DNA from 2 places in the Thalassospira sp. ABL2_045 genome. Region 2 is predicted to be linked to the other one. Evidence: riboswitches for the same ligand, from Rfam matches in the RefSeq annotation. Region 2 holds a riboswitch; the other holds the start of a gene.
What was found. A riboswitch is a leader RNA that binds a small molecule or an ion and turns the genes downstream of it on or off. The one in region 2 is predicted to bind cobalamin.
Positions count from the first base shown of each region.

Region 1: another riboswitch for cobalamin. It lies ahead of ACXAIA_RS10810 (ribonucleoside-diphosphate reductase subunit alpha); the one in region 2 lies ahead of ACXAIA_RS06295 (DUF4198 domain-containing protein).

Region 1 covers NZ_JBSWYV010000006.1:109,282-116,508, forward strand. The annotation lists gene ACXAIA_RS10780 (ArsR/SmtB family transcription factor) at 1-230, shown strand, start outside; gene ACXAIA_RS10785 (arsenate reductase ArsC) at 263-775, shown strand; gene arsB (ACR3 family arsenite efflux transporter) at 802-1,842, shown strand; gene ACXAIA_RS10795 (ArsJ-associated glyceraldehyde-3-phosphate dehydrogenase) at 1,855-2,880, shown strand; gene arsJ (organoarsenical effux MFS transporter ArsJ) at 2,886-4,112, shown strand; gene ACXAIA_RS10805 (PhoH family protein) at 4,452-5,207, shown strand; cobalamin riboswitch at 5,387-5,615, shown strand; gene ACXAIA_RS10810 (ribonucleoside-diphosphate reductase subunit alpha) at 5,723-7,227, shown strand, end outside.
Region 2 covers NZ_JBSWYV010000003.1:65,238-72,464, forward strand. The annotation lists gene ACXAIA_RS06275 (energy-coupling factor ABC transporter ATP-binding protein) at 1-467, opposite strand, end outside; gene cbiQ (cobalt ECF transporter T component CbiQ) at 451-1,251, opposite strand; gene ACXAIA_RS06285 (cobalt ABC transporter permease) at 1,248-1,847, opposite strand; gene cbiM (cobalt transporter CbiM) at 1,840-2,514, opposite strand; gene ACXAIA_RS06295 (DUF4198 domain-containing protein) at 2,531-3,328, opposite strand; cobalamin riboswitch at 3,499-3,695, opposite strand; gene ACXAIA_RS06300 (DUF924 family protein) at 3,847-4,389, shown strand; gene ACXAIA_RS06305 (glycosyl transferase family protein) at 4,449-5,513, opposite strand; gene yaaA (peroxide stress protein YaaA) at 5,539-6,315, opposite strand; gene ACXAIA_RS06315 (peptidylprolyl isomerase) at 6,510-6,830, shown strand; gene ACXAIA_RS06320 (DUF1491 family protein) at 6,914-7,227, opposite strand, start outside.

The DNA.
Region 1 (7,227 bases), on a different contig from region 2:
CGGGCGAACTGGCCCGGCAGCTGTCGATCCCGCACAACACCATGTCATCGCATCTGACGACACTCAGTCAGGCCGGACTGATCACCAACACACGCGAAGGCCGGTCGATCATTTACCGGATTGTCCCCGACGCGATGCGCGATCTTCTGGGGTTCCTTGCCGATGACTGCTGCCATGGCCGCCCGGAACTTTGCGGAATTGTTCGGCCATCAAATGACGACTGCTGTTAGTTCACAACGCCTTTTGCAGAGGATAAATCGCCATGTCTGGTGGTACCTACAACGTGCTTTTCCTGTGCCGCGCCAATTCGGCAAGAAGCATCATGGCCGAAGCCATCTTGAAAAAAGAAGGTCATGATCATTTCTTTGGCTATAGTGCTGGCTCACACCCGCGCGGTGAAATACATCCCTACGCTCGCGAACTTCTGGAAAGCCTGGGTCATGATATGGCGAAGTTTTCCTCCAAAGACATGGAAACCTATGCGGGTCAGGATGAAATCAAATTTGATTTCGTCTTTACGGTTTGTGACGCCACGGCAAATGAAGACTGCCCAATTTTTCCCGGCTCGCCAATGACCGCCCATTGGGGTGTGCCCGATCCAGCAGGGGCCGAAGGCAGCGAAGCAGAAAAACGCCTAGCATTTGCTGAAACCTATCGCATGTTGCGCAACCGGATTTCGATCTTCACCAGCCTCCCGTTCAAGTCTCTCGACCGGCTGTCACTTCAAAATGAACTCGACAAGATCGGGAAAATCTCGAGCAGCGAGGACGCATGAGCGACACCAATAGTGGATCAGCCCCAATGAACTTGTTCGAACGTTTTCTGACCATCTGGGTGGCCGCAAGCATTGTGGTCGGCATTGTCCTTGGCGAATTGTTCCCCGACCTGTTTCAGGCGATTGGCAATCTGACCGCCTATGAGATCAATCTGCCGGTCACGGTTCTGATCTGGTTGATGATTGTGCCGATGTTGATGAAGGTCGATTTTGGCGCGCTTCATGAAGTCGGCCGCCAATGGCGCGGGATTGGAGTGACGCTTGGGGTCAACTGGTTGATCAAACCGTTCACCATGGCCGCCCTTGGCTGGTTGTTTATCGGCTTTTTGTTTCGCCCGCTCCTGCCCGAGGCACAGATTGAAAGCTATATTGCCGGTCTGATCCTTTTGGGTGCGGCACCGTGCACGGCGATGGTGTTTGTCTGGTCGCATCTGACCAAGGGGGATGCGAATTTCACCCTCACCCAGGTGGCACTTAATGACACGATCATGATCTTTGCCTTTGCGCCGATTGTCGCCCTGTTGCTGGGTATTTCAGCGATCACCATTCCGTGGGAAACGCTGACCATTTCGGTGGTGGCCTTTATCGTCATTCCGGTGATTGCCGGTCAGATCATCCGAAGCCGCCTGATGAAAGGCGGGGTTGCGGCATTCCATGATTTTGATGCCAAGCTCAAACCCGTTTCGATGATTGCACTGCTCAGCACGCTGGTTTTGCTGTTTGCCTTTCAGGGACAACAGATCACTGCCCAGCCGATGATCATTGCCCTTCTGGCCGTGCCGATCATTTTGCAGACCTATTTCATTGCCGCCATTGCCTATGTCGCCAACAAGGTGCTGGGCGTGGAGCATAAAATCGCGGCCCCGTCTTCGATGATCGGGGCCTCGAACTTCTTTGAACTGGCCGTGGCAACCGCCATCGGGCTGTTTGGATTTTCATCGGGTGCGGCCCTTGCCACCGTGGTCGGTGTGCTGGTCGAAGTGCCGGTGATGCTGTCACTTGTTGCCATCGCCAATCGTACGCGTGGCTGGTTTAGCCCTTCAAATGTTGCAAATACTGCAGAGTAACGGAGTCCTGAGATGAGCCGGAAAATTCGCGTTGGCATTAATGGTTTTGGCCGCATGGGGCGTCTGGTTCTGCGCGCCGGTTGGGGACACCCGAACCTTGAATTTGTTCATATTAACGAGATCAAGGGCGGGGCTGTAACTGCGGCCCACTTGCTGGAATTTGATTCCGTTCATGGACGTTGGAGCAATCATGTTGATTGCGTCGATGGGCAGGTTGTGATTGATCGCACCCACAAGCTAAGCTTTAGCGAAAATGTCCTTCCCGGCGAAACAAGCTGGGCCGGGCTTGGCTGTGACATCGTTCTTGAATGCACCGGTAAATTCAAATCCCCCGAAGCGCTTCAGCCTTATTTCGATCAGGGCGTGAAAAAGGTGATCGTTGCGGCCCCGGTCAAAGAAGGTGCCCTGAACATCGTTTATGGTGTGAATGACGATCTCTATGATCCGGCCCGCCACCATCTTTTGACTGCAGCCAGTTGCACAACCAACTGCCTTGCGCCGGTGGTTAAAGTCATGCACGAGAAACTTGGCATAGTGCATGGATCGATAACCACCATTCATGATGTAACCAACACCCAGACGATTGTCGATCTGCCGCACAAGGATTTGCGGCGGGCGCGGTCGTGTCTGCAATCACTGATCCCGACCAGCACCGGATCGGCGACCGCGATCACGATGATTTACCCGGAACTCAAGGGCAAGCTGAACGGCATTGCCGTGCGGGTGCCGTTGCTTAATGCGTCGCTGACCGATTGCGTGTTTGAGGTTGCGGAGGATACCGACACCGAGACCGTCAATCGCCTGATGCGCGAGGCCTCGGAAACTTATCTTTCGGGGATTCTGGGCTATGAGGACCGCCCGCTGGTCAGTGCCGATTACCTGAATGACAGCCGGTCTTCGATCATTGATGCGGGATCGACCATCGTGATTGACAAAAGACAGGTCAAAATTCTGGCCTGGTATGACAATGAGTGGGGATATGTCTGCCGCATGGCGGATTTGACCGTCAAAGTCGCGCAACATCTTTTGGGGAACTAGGGCAAATGTCCGCCGCAATCCGCAACTATGCGCTGGTCACCGGGGCCTATTGGGGCTTTACACTGACCGATGGGGCGCTGCGTATGCTGGTGCTGTTGCACTTTCATGCGCTGGGCTATTCGGCGTTTGAAATCGCTCTTCTGTTTATCCTGTATGAAGTGGCCGGGATCGTCACCAATCTGGTTGGCGGGTGGCTGGCGCAGACGCGTGGATTGCGCTTTACACTGTTTGCCGGACTTGCATTGCAAATAGCATCCCTGACCGCGCTATCATTTACCAATCCGGACTGGCTGCCCGCCATTTCGGTCGCCTATGTCATGGGGCTTCAGGCGGCATCGGGTGTGGCCAAGGACCTGACCAAGATGTCGAGCAAGTCGGCGATCAAGGTTCTGGTCCCGGCTGACGCCGAAGGCGCGCTTTTCCGTTGGGTGGCACTTCTGACCGGATCGAAGAACGCGCTTAAGGGCATCGGCTTTTTCATGGGCGGTGCGCTTTTATCCTGGCTTGGGTTTTCCGGAGCGCTTCTGGCGATGGCGGCGGGTCTTGCGCTGACACTTACGGCAGTTGCCATCTCGCTCGGTTCTGCGATGGCGGGCCCGGCAGACGCAATGAAGCCGAAATTCCGCGATGTGTTTTCACGCGATCGCAAGATCAATGTCCTGTCGGCGGCCCGGCTGTTTTTATTCGGATCGCGCGATATCTGGTTTGTTGTCGGGTTGCCGGTGTTTCTGGCGTCCGAGCTTGGCTGGAGCCATATCGAAGTTGGCAGCTACATGGCGCTTTGGGTCATCGGCTATGGCTTTATCCAGGCCATCGCGCCCAAGATGTTGCGGGCAAAAACCCGCGAGCCGGATGGCCGGACAGCGCAAATCTGGATTTCGGCCCTGATTGCGGTGTCCGCAATGATTGCCGCCGCCATCACGCGCGATATCGCGCCTGAACTTGCGGTTCTGGGCGGGTTGCTGGTGTTCGGGGTGGTTTTTGCCATCAATTCATCGCTGCATTCCTATCTGATCCTGGCCTATGCCGAGGGCGACAAGGTCGCGATGAATGTCGGGTTTTATTATATGTCGAACGCCATCGGGCGATTGACCGGCACGGTGCTTTCGGGGGTGGCGTATCTTTATGGCGGGCTGGTTGGCTGTCTTGTGACATCGATTGCGTTTTTGACGCTTGCCTGGGTGATCAGTGCCGCCCTGCCATCGCGATCAGATGTGTCAATGCAGGGTTGATTGAAAAAACTTCCTTCGCAGATGCGGGATAAACATCTGAAAAGACTCACAATCCTGTTTCATGAAAATTTAATCGCGCAAAAACCCGTGACAAGACACTGCATATAGGGGTACGATTCCAGTCAACGGTCAATAACTGGACCGCAGGAGGGGTTCCCGAGTGCCGCGAAAAAGCGTCTTAAAACGAGAATTTTCGCCCCCCGGATCGCACATGCAACATGCTGTGACCGGCGGAAACTCCTACCGCCACTTCCATCGCAAGATGAAAATTGAATGCGCGCCTTTCCATGACGGAATGGCGCGTTTTGCTTTTTTGGCAACTTTGTTGAGGTGATCGTCATGGGTAAGCGCGCAGCACGTCGTCGTAACCGTCCGCAACAGACTACTACCAACGTTCATGAGCTGTTTGATGAAAAGAATGCCGACTGGCATCCACTTGGCGAGACAGAGCAGAAAGGACAACGCGATCAAAGCTACCGCCGCAACATCCGCCCGAAAAGCGAGAACCAGGCAGCCCTGATGGAGGCCATCGACAACTTCAATCTGGTGATGGCCCTTGGCCCGGCCGGGACCGGCAAGACCTATATCGCGGTATCAAAAGCTGTCGAGGCCCTTGATAACGGCGATATCGCTCGCATCGTTCTGGCGCGGCCGGCGGTCGAAGCCGGGGAGAATATCGGCTTTCTGCCCGGCGATGTCGAAGCCAAAATGGCCCCGTATCTGCGCCCGCTTTATGATGCGCTCAATGACCGTCTGGGGGCCAAGCGCCTTAAGACTTATATTTCCGATGGCACGATCGAAATTGCACCGATCGGCTATATGCGCGGTCGCACACTTAACAACGCCTTTGTCGTGATCGATGAAGCACAGAACTGCACATACGGGCAGCTCAAGATGCTGGTCACCCGGCTTGGCTGGAATTCAACCATGATCCTGACCGGCGATCCGGACCAGACCGACCTTTTGCCGGAAATGTCGGGTCTTTCGGAAATGTCCGAACGGCTTGAAAATGTTGATGATGTCGCCTGTGTCCAGTTGCGCGACAAGGACATTGTCCGCCATCCATTGGTCGCAAGCATGCTTACCGTTCTGTAACCTCCGATATCGAATTCCGACACAGCAAACCAAAGAAGAAAAAGGCGGGTCTTTCGGGACCCGCCACTTTTTTTGCCAACAGAGATGTTTGGCAGAAATTCTTGGCTTCGCGCCAAATCGCGTAAAACGGGAAATCCTGTCAAGAAAACATATATATTGACGAAAAGTGCAGACCGGACCCAATATCTAGACATCACGGTCCTTCGCGTCGACCACAGAGTTGGTGCGAAGGCTAAGAGGGAATTCGGTGCGTTTGAGCCTTTTTCAAACAAATCCGGAGCTGCCCCCGCAACTGTAAGCGGAGAGTGTCTTTCGCAAAATAACCACTGAAACCCTTCGGGGTTTCGGGAAGGTTGAAAGACGCATTGACCCGCAAGCCAGGAGACCTGCCGTGAGCATGAGTTAACATTCACGGGCGGGGTGTCCCGGTGGAGTGCTTGCGATCTGGCAATTTGTTGCCATCCATCCCTGCATACCTCCGTTTGGCCTTTGCCCCCAAAAAATTGGGGCTAACGATGTCAGCAACTGTCGAAATGGAACGGCCAGCCGTTTCCAATCCATCACCACAATCGCAAACCGAATTCCAAGTCATTCGTCGCAATGGCTCGGTGACCAATTTTGACCCTGCCAAGATCAAGGCAGCACTGACCAAGGCATTCCTTGCCGCAGAGGGCGAAACCGCATCCGGATCGCATCGCGTCCATGACATTGTCGATGCACTCGCCGAACAGGTAACCGCCACCCTTTTACGCCGTGTTGCACCGGGCCATACCCTTCAGATCGAAGACATTCAGGATCAGGTCGAACTCGCCCTGATGCGCAGCGAGCACCACAAGGTCGCACGTGCCTATGTGCTGTATCGCGAAGACCGCGCCCGGGAGCGCGCCAAACTTGAAACACGCAAGAAAAAGAAAAAGCCCGATGCCCCGCTGATCAACGTAACCCAGCCAGACGGCAGCAAGGCACCGCTTGATTTCGACCGCCTGACCACCGTGATTTCAGAGGCCTGCGGCGCGCTTGAAGGGGTCAGCAGCGACCCGATTTTTGAGGAAACGCGCCGCAACCTTTATGACGGTGTGACCACGGATGAGCTGGCGTTGGCCCCGATCATGGCGGCCAGAACCCTTGTTGAACGTGAACCGAACTATGCCTTTGTCAGTGCGCGACTTCTGCTTGATAAACTGCGCGCCGAAGCACTGAGTTTTGTATCGGGCCGCCCGGAACAGGCCACCCAGGCCGAAATGAGCGAACGTTACGCCACCTATTTCCCCGCCGCCCTCAAGGTCGGGATCGAGGCCGGACTGATTGATGGTGAGCTTGCCAAATTTGATCTCAAGAAGATCTCGGCTGCGATCAAGCCGGAACGCGATCTGAATTTCCAGTACTTGGGTCTTCAGACGCTTTATGATCGTTACTTCCTGCATGTCAAAGGATCGCGCTTTGAATTGCCGCAGGCCTTCTTCATGCGGGTTGCCATGGGGCTTGCCATCCGCGAGATCGACCGCGAAGCCAAGGCGATCGAGTTCTATGATCAGCTTTCGACCTTTGTCTTCATGGCATCGACCCCAACGCTGTTTAACGCTGGCACCTGCTGTCCGCAGTTGTCTTCCTGCTTTCTGACAACCGTGCCTGATGACCTTGATGGCATCTTCAAGTCGGTCAAGGATAACGCCCTGCTGGCAAAATATTCCGGCGGGCTTGGCAACGACTGGACCCCGGTGCGCGGTCTTGGCGCACATATCAAGGGCACCAATGGCCAAAGTCAGGGTGTGGTTCCGTTCCTGAAAGTTGCCAATGATACCGCGATTGCGGTCAATCAGGGCGGCAAGCGCAAGGGGGCGGTTTGCGCCTATCTTGAAACCTGGCACATCGATATCGAAGAGTTCCTTGATCTTCGCAAAAACACCGGCGATGACCGCCGCCGCACCCATGACATGAACACCGCCAACTGGGTGCCGGATCTTTTCATGGAACGCGTCATGGCCGAGGGCCCGTGGACCCTGTTTTCACCTGATGACAC
Region 2 (7,227 bases):
ATTGCGAGCACGGCGGCCACAGATACCAGCCGTTTCTCACCACCAGAAAGCTCGTGCGTAATCCGTTCACGCAGATGCTTGAGATGGAGCTGGTCAAGGACCTCGTCAACGATCGCAAGCGCTTCTTCGCGGCTGGCCCCAAGATTAAGCGGCCCGAAAGCGATGTCTTCGATCACGGTCGGACAAAACAGCTGGTCATCCGGGTCTTGCACGATGAAACCAACCCGGCAGCGCAAATCATGGAATTCGGCATCGGTCACGCGCGGGGTGCCAAAGGCGCGAATTTCGCCCGCATGCGGTTTGATCAGGCCAACAAGGATCCGCAACAGCGTGCTTTTTCCTGCTCCGTTTGGCCCGGCAAGAAACAGACGTTCACCAGGATCAAGTGTCAGACTGACACGATCCAACACGTTCTGCCCTGCCCGGTAGCCATAAGAAATATCGTTCAGTTCAATAAGCGAAGACATAAATTCGATCCAAAAGGACTAAGGCGGTAATCAGGGCCAGGAAGAAAACAACGAACAAACCATCGCGACGCCGAAAGGCCATATCATCAATCATCGGAAAATGACCGCTAAACCCGCGACATTTCATGGCTTCAAGCACCCGTTCGGCACGTTCCAGCGAACGCACCACCAACATGCCAAACAAATAGCCAAAAGATCGGTATGTGTGGGCATTGTTGCGCGCCTTGAACCCGCGCAGTTTCATGGCCATGCGAAGACGGTGATATTCGTCATGCAAAACGGATATATAGCGCACCGTGAACATCATCAGATGCACAAGTGCCGGTGGGCATTTCAAACGATAAAGCGTATGCCCAAGCGCCACCGGCGTCATGCCCGACAGCAGGCTTAACATCATCAAGACAACCGCGTTGGCCCGAATACCGATCAGGATAGCATGCATCAAGCCTTCCTGACTGGCTTGCGCACCAAGGACGGTGAACATCGGCGTGCCCGGTGTTGTGAAAGGCAGCATCACCAGCATCACAATGATGAAGCCATCCATGGCCGCCATGCGCTTTAATGTCACACGCAGCGGCAAATCGGTCAGGCTCAGCGTGATGGCCGCAACCGCCAACGCCCCCAGCGCAAATTCGATTTGATGCAAGGCGACTACGACGATCGCAAACACACACGCCGCGACCACCCTGACCCGAGGGTCAAACATCCCGATGAATGACGGCGTATGTCCGCCGCCACCCGCCTGAACGTTCAAGGGTTGGTCATGCCCGAAAAGATGGCTCATGCTTTGGGTGCTTTTGCTCGTATCCGTCGCGCTGCGATGTAGTAAATGATCCCGAAGGCACCGAATATATAGCCAATCCCGCCCAGAATCGATTGAAGATCATTCTTTTCCTTATAGGCCGTGATCTCACGACGCAGCGGACGCAATTCATCCCGGACAATGGTCGCGATGATCTTTTCCTGTTCTCGGGTGATTGCAGCGTTTGAGCTGGATGCAGTTACGCTTGATGCGGCACCTGTTTGATTGGACACCGCTTGTTCGACATCTTCGACAGTCGACAAATCACTTATGGCAAAACGCGCTTCGGCCACATGCCCTGCCCCAAGATCGGCGCGAAACAGCAAATCAACATCACCGCTTGGCGTATAGACAAAGAAACCATCTTCATCGGTTGTCACTTCGTCGATCTTGTTGCCTTCAGGATCGAAAACCTCGACAAGCGTGTTTTCGGCCATATCCCCGCTTGAAAAACCGATCTCGCCTTCAATGTTTGCGCCACTGGGAAACACCGACGCAATGACCTTGTGTGCCTGCACCGGTCCAGTCCCAAGCACCATTACCCCCAAAGCGAGGGCGACCATGAAAGCCTTAGCCATTGGAAGCCTCGCCCGCCTGCTTTGCGTTAAGTGCCGCCGCCTGCAATTGGAAATCGGTTATCGGGTCTGCGGGCTGTAACAAGGCCGGTTTGACCTTCGCAATCAGATAAACCGAAGCCGCAGAGATCAAACCTTCGACAATCATGATCGGGATGTGCGCAAAGAAGACAAGCTTCGCCGCCGCGACGAATCCATCCCCGCTAAGCGCAAGGGACACCGCCACACAAAGCGTTGTTAGCGCAATTGAAAACGCCCCGGCAATGCCGCCCAGAATAGCGGCCGTCACGGGGTTGCTGCGCGACACCATGCCGCGGAACAAGAGCCCCGCCAGAACGGCTGGAAACGCGATATTGACCGTATTGACGCCAAGAACCGTCAAACCGCCAAAACCAAAGAAGATCGCCTGCAGCAAAAGCCCCACAAACAGCGCAGGAAAGGCGGTCCAGCCAAGCACCAGCCCGGCCAGACCGCTCATGATCAGATGCACACTGGATGGTCCCACCGGCACATGAATAAGCGAAGCAACAAAGAATGTTGCCGACAAAACCCCGGTTGCGGGAATTTTATCGATTGGCAGTTTCCGCAAGCCCAGCCCAAGCCCGGCCACTGCAAGAACGCCCCCGCCAATCAAGACTTCCGGTGCCAGCGCACCATCCACAATATGCATCTGTTTTGTCCCTCGCCTATTTCACATCATAGGCGCGAACCCACAGGACTGCATCCTGTGAAAGCTCTTTGCCCTGAAATTCTTTTTCAGGGCCGCTGCCAAGTGCTGCAAATCCCCAAAACCCTGCCTTGGGGACACCAAAGGTGAAATACCCGTTTTCATCTGAAATTGCCACCACAGCACCACCTGGCATCGGCGATGCGGTTGGTCCCTGTGGTGTGTTGCTGGCCATATCGGGTTCTGCGGCCATGTACTCGATCTCAATCTCGCTACCCGCGACCGGCTGTCCTTCGCTTAGAACACGACCGGTGAAGGTTGAGCCCGCGACGATATTGGTCGGACGATTGAGCGGCAGAATTTCGGTTTTGAGCCCTTGTGGCTCCATCCAGTCAGTCGGAATTTCGTTGCGGTTCACATAGGATTTCGTGATCTGCTGGATGTAAATGTCTTCGCTTTCCTCGTAATACGGGCTTGGCACGACAACCATCACGTAATCGCCGCTGCGGCGAAGGGAAAGCACACCATCAAAGGCCGCGGCCGAGTTCGCTGAACCTGTGAAAGTGATCGGCGAAAGCGTTGATTTCAAATCAATTTTCTTACCACGATTGATCGCGTAAAATTCCAGCGGCTCGACCATATCCATGACATGGCCGTTTTCGAACGGATGCCAGAAAATCAGCTTTACCGGCTGATCCCCGGCCTTGGTCACGTTTACTTCTGGCGTATAGGCCAACTGAAAATGTGCTTGGGCCGGCATGGTAGCCGACAGCACACAGGCGCTTGCGATTGCAAGCTTTCCAAGAGTCTTCAACATATAATCGTCTCTTTCTCAAACGATGCACGCAGGACAAAGGCCCCACGCGCAGGGTCAGGACAAAGAACGATAGGATGGCTGGAAGCAAGATTGCGGATCTTATCAAGACCGTGTGTACCCCTGCAACCTGACGCTCACCCCGGCGTCCAACAGTTTGATACCAAGTGCCAGGCACTCGGCAGTCAAAGGCAGGTCTCCTGGCTCGCGGTTTGAAAAGCACTACGCCTTCCCGGTATATCCCAGTGGCATATGCAGTGCTCGGACCGCTTACAGTTGCGGGGGCAGCCGTGGCCTTGTCACGCATGACGCACCACGTTCCCTTTTAAGTTGATCCATTCAGATCAACACCAAAGACACTGTCATAATCCACGTGCGACGGATCGCTGTCAACTCTTTGCCCGGTTGTGGGGCCATAATCTTTTGGGTGATGGCTTGACCTCATTGGAGCGCCGGGCAAAGATCATCACCACCTTTGGCGACGGGCTTCAAATGCCCGCATTACGATGGGCGGAAACATCATGACACCTGAAACGGTTCTTGTTTTCTGGTTCAAGGAACTCGAAGAAAAACAGTGGTTTATCAAGGACACATCCCTTGACCGCCACATCACCGAACGGTTTTCCGATTTTCATGCCGCCGCTTGTGCGGGGGAGCTGTTTACGTGGCGCACAACACCCCATGGGCGTCTGGCCGAAATCATCGTTCTGGACCAGTTTTCGCGTAATATGTATCGCGATCAGCCGCAATCCTTTGCGTTCGATACGATGGCATTGGTACTGGCCCAGGAAGCGGTTGCCTTGGGGCATGATCGCAAATTGGTGACGCCGCAGGAGCAGGCCTTTTTGTATATGCCCTATATGCATTCAGAATCCGAAATCATCCACGAGGTCGCTGTCGATCTGTTTTCTCAGCCGGGTCTTGAGCGCAATTACGAGTTCGAGCTGAAGCATAAAAAGATCATTGATCGTTTTGGTCGCTACCCGCATCGCAACGACATACTTGGCCGCACCTCAACGCCAGAGGAAACAGCGTTTCTCAAGGAGCCCGGATCATCTTTCTAAGCATGAAAAAAGGGACGGTTTCCCGTCCCTTTCATTCGGCTCGCCAAACTCCCAAACGATCAGCCAACATCCCGGTCGCGATTATCCCACCAGTCTTGAACAAGATTTTCGGCCTCGTCCATATAGTCGGCCTTGCCTGCAAGGAAGGCTGCCATGGCCGCACTGCCCTTGATCTTGGCTTCGGCGGGCGTGTCTTCAACGTCGCCGCGCCACACACCGAGAAAATGTTTGAGCGATATCGGGCTTTGTTCTTCGCCGTCCTTGGCGGTTTTGGGCAGCATCGCTGGCCAGCGCACATCATTGAGTTCCCCATTATCAAGCATCCGCAGGTCCACATGCTTGTAAGGGGTTCTTTCGGCCTCGCCCCCGCCGCCCTTGATCACACCAATACGTGGCAGTTCCAAAAGCTTTCCGGTTTCCCGATGAACATCGAGGAACGCCGGATGAAACACGCCGAGAAACGCCGATTTTGCCTGCAACGGGTTCAGCAAACGAAGCAGTGTATTTACCGGACTGCGCAAACCAAGCAACGGACGCAGACCAATCAGTTCTTGAAGTTTCGGATGCATATGGCGCAGCGGCAGATAGGCAAATCCCTTGGATGCGATATCTGATCTGGCTTCTTCGGCAGACATGGCAATCGGCAGTTTCAGCGCCTTGATGGCGGCCTCTGTGCCCATGCCATTGACCAGATGCGAGTTATAGCCATGCATCAGGATTGGCACACCGTTCTGCGACAGCAATAGCGCGGAAAGCACAAACCACGGCAATCCACGGGTGCGACCCGCCGCATAGGACGGCCAATCGAGTGCTGGACGATCAAGATTTTCGTCCTCGCCCTCTTCATCCGGTTCAAGACGGGCGGCCTTGCGGACGGCCTCGATCATGCCAGCGAGTTCTTCAGGCGTTTCTGCCCGATAGCGCAGCATCAAAAGAAACGCGCCAAGCTGGATCGGTTCGACCTCATCGCGCAGGATCATCGAGAACGCGTCAAATGCTTCCTCGCGGGTCAGGCTGCGTGACCGGCCCGGCCCACGGTAAAACGTCCGCAGATAGCCCGAAAACGGGTGCGATTCTGGTAAGGCATTCTCATCCTCGAGCTGTTCAAGATGCTCGTCGGTCATAGGGCTTCACCGGATAGTTATGTCGTTACTGGTCGTGGACGCGCGTAAAGACCCACTCTGTCTCGGTCGAGAGGTCATCCTGATAGCTGTAGCCATCCACGTTGAATTTCTTGAGCTCTTGCGGGTCTTCGATCCGATTGTCAATCATATAGCGCGCCATCATGCCACGCGCACGCTTGGCCGAGAAACCGACAACCTTGGCCGCACCACCCTTTACCTCTTTGAAAACAGGGGTAATAACCGGGCCATCAAGCACCTTGGTCTTGATCGATTTGAAATACTCGTTCGAGGCCAGATTGATCAGGCTGCGATCCTTGTGACCCTTGGTGATTTCATTGATTTCTTTTGAAATCTTGTCATCCCAGAACGCATACAGGTCCTTGCCACGCGGATTGGCAAGGCGCGTTCCCATTTCAAGACGGTAAGGCTGCATCAAATCACGCGGCTTCAACAGGCCATATAGGCCTGACAGCATCCGGAAATGATCTTCGGCCCAATCAATGTCTTTGGCCTTCATTGTATCAGCATCAAGACCGACATAGGTGTCTCCACGAAACGCGAAGATCGCCGGTTTTGCGTTGGTCTTGTCAAACGGGCGCGAAAAATGCTGAAAACGCTGATAGTTCAGATCGGCAAGGTTTTCGCTGATCCCCATAAGCTTCATAAGATCGCTGCGGCTTTTTTTGCGCGCGACATCAATAAGTTCTTCGGTGTCATCCAGAAATGCAGGTTGGGAAACAGACATTTCAGGAACGTCGGTTTCGAAATCAAGCTTCTTGGCCGGGGACACAACAGCAAGCATCAATCTGCCTCTTCTCTTTCATCTCGGTTCGATTTGTCGTAACAAGCCACAAGGCATGGGCAATGTCTAGGGCCCAACCCCATGTACAGGAGTATACGGCTGTGCATGGGCTTGGACCCTTGGCGTTAACCATAAACTTCTAATTTTGCAGAAAATCTGTCTGGCGCAAGCTTTGACGGAAGAAAGGACCCATTATGAGTGAACAAGTTCGCGCGTCGCACATTCTTCTGATGTATGCCGGTTCGGCCCGTTCGACCGCCACCCGCACCAAGGACGAAGCCCTGACCGAAATCAACGCGCTCAAGGATCAGGTTGCAAACGGTGCCGATTTTGCCGGACTCGCCAAAGCCAACTCTGACTGCCCGTCCGGCCAGCAGGGCGGCGACCTTGGCTTCTTTGGCCGTGGCATGATGGTTCCGGAATTCGATGCCGCAGCATTCAGCATGGATGTTGGTGCGACGTCTGACGTTGTTGAAACCGATTTCGGTTACCACCTGCTGCAGCGTACCGCCTAAGCACCCGCTTACGCGTCATGCACTAAAAAAGGCTGGCATTCGTTTGCCAGCCTTTTTCTTTTCAGTCGTGTCAGTAGCGCCCTTCAGAAATCAACAATCGGCGCATCAAGCGCGTACTGTCCCTTGTGATCTTCAATCTCGAGCACCCAGACGTCCGGGTCGAACCCAACCTGCTTGCGCCAGTATTCATCACAGGAAAATTCGGTTTCTCGCCCCCCGTCCGGGCTGCCAGCGACCAGCATCCAGCCCAGATCGCCATCAAGCGTCGTGACCCGAGAATAGACGAAACATCCGTTTTCAAACCGGTTGAGCTTCAAAAGGACCGCTCCGGCGTCCTCGTTACCCTTGTGGGCCACCATGGCTGTAATCAGGTTCGCCTGACAAATCGCGATCTGTC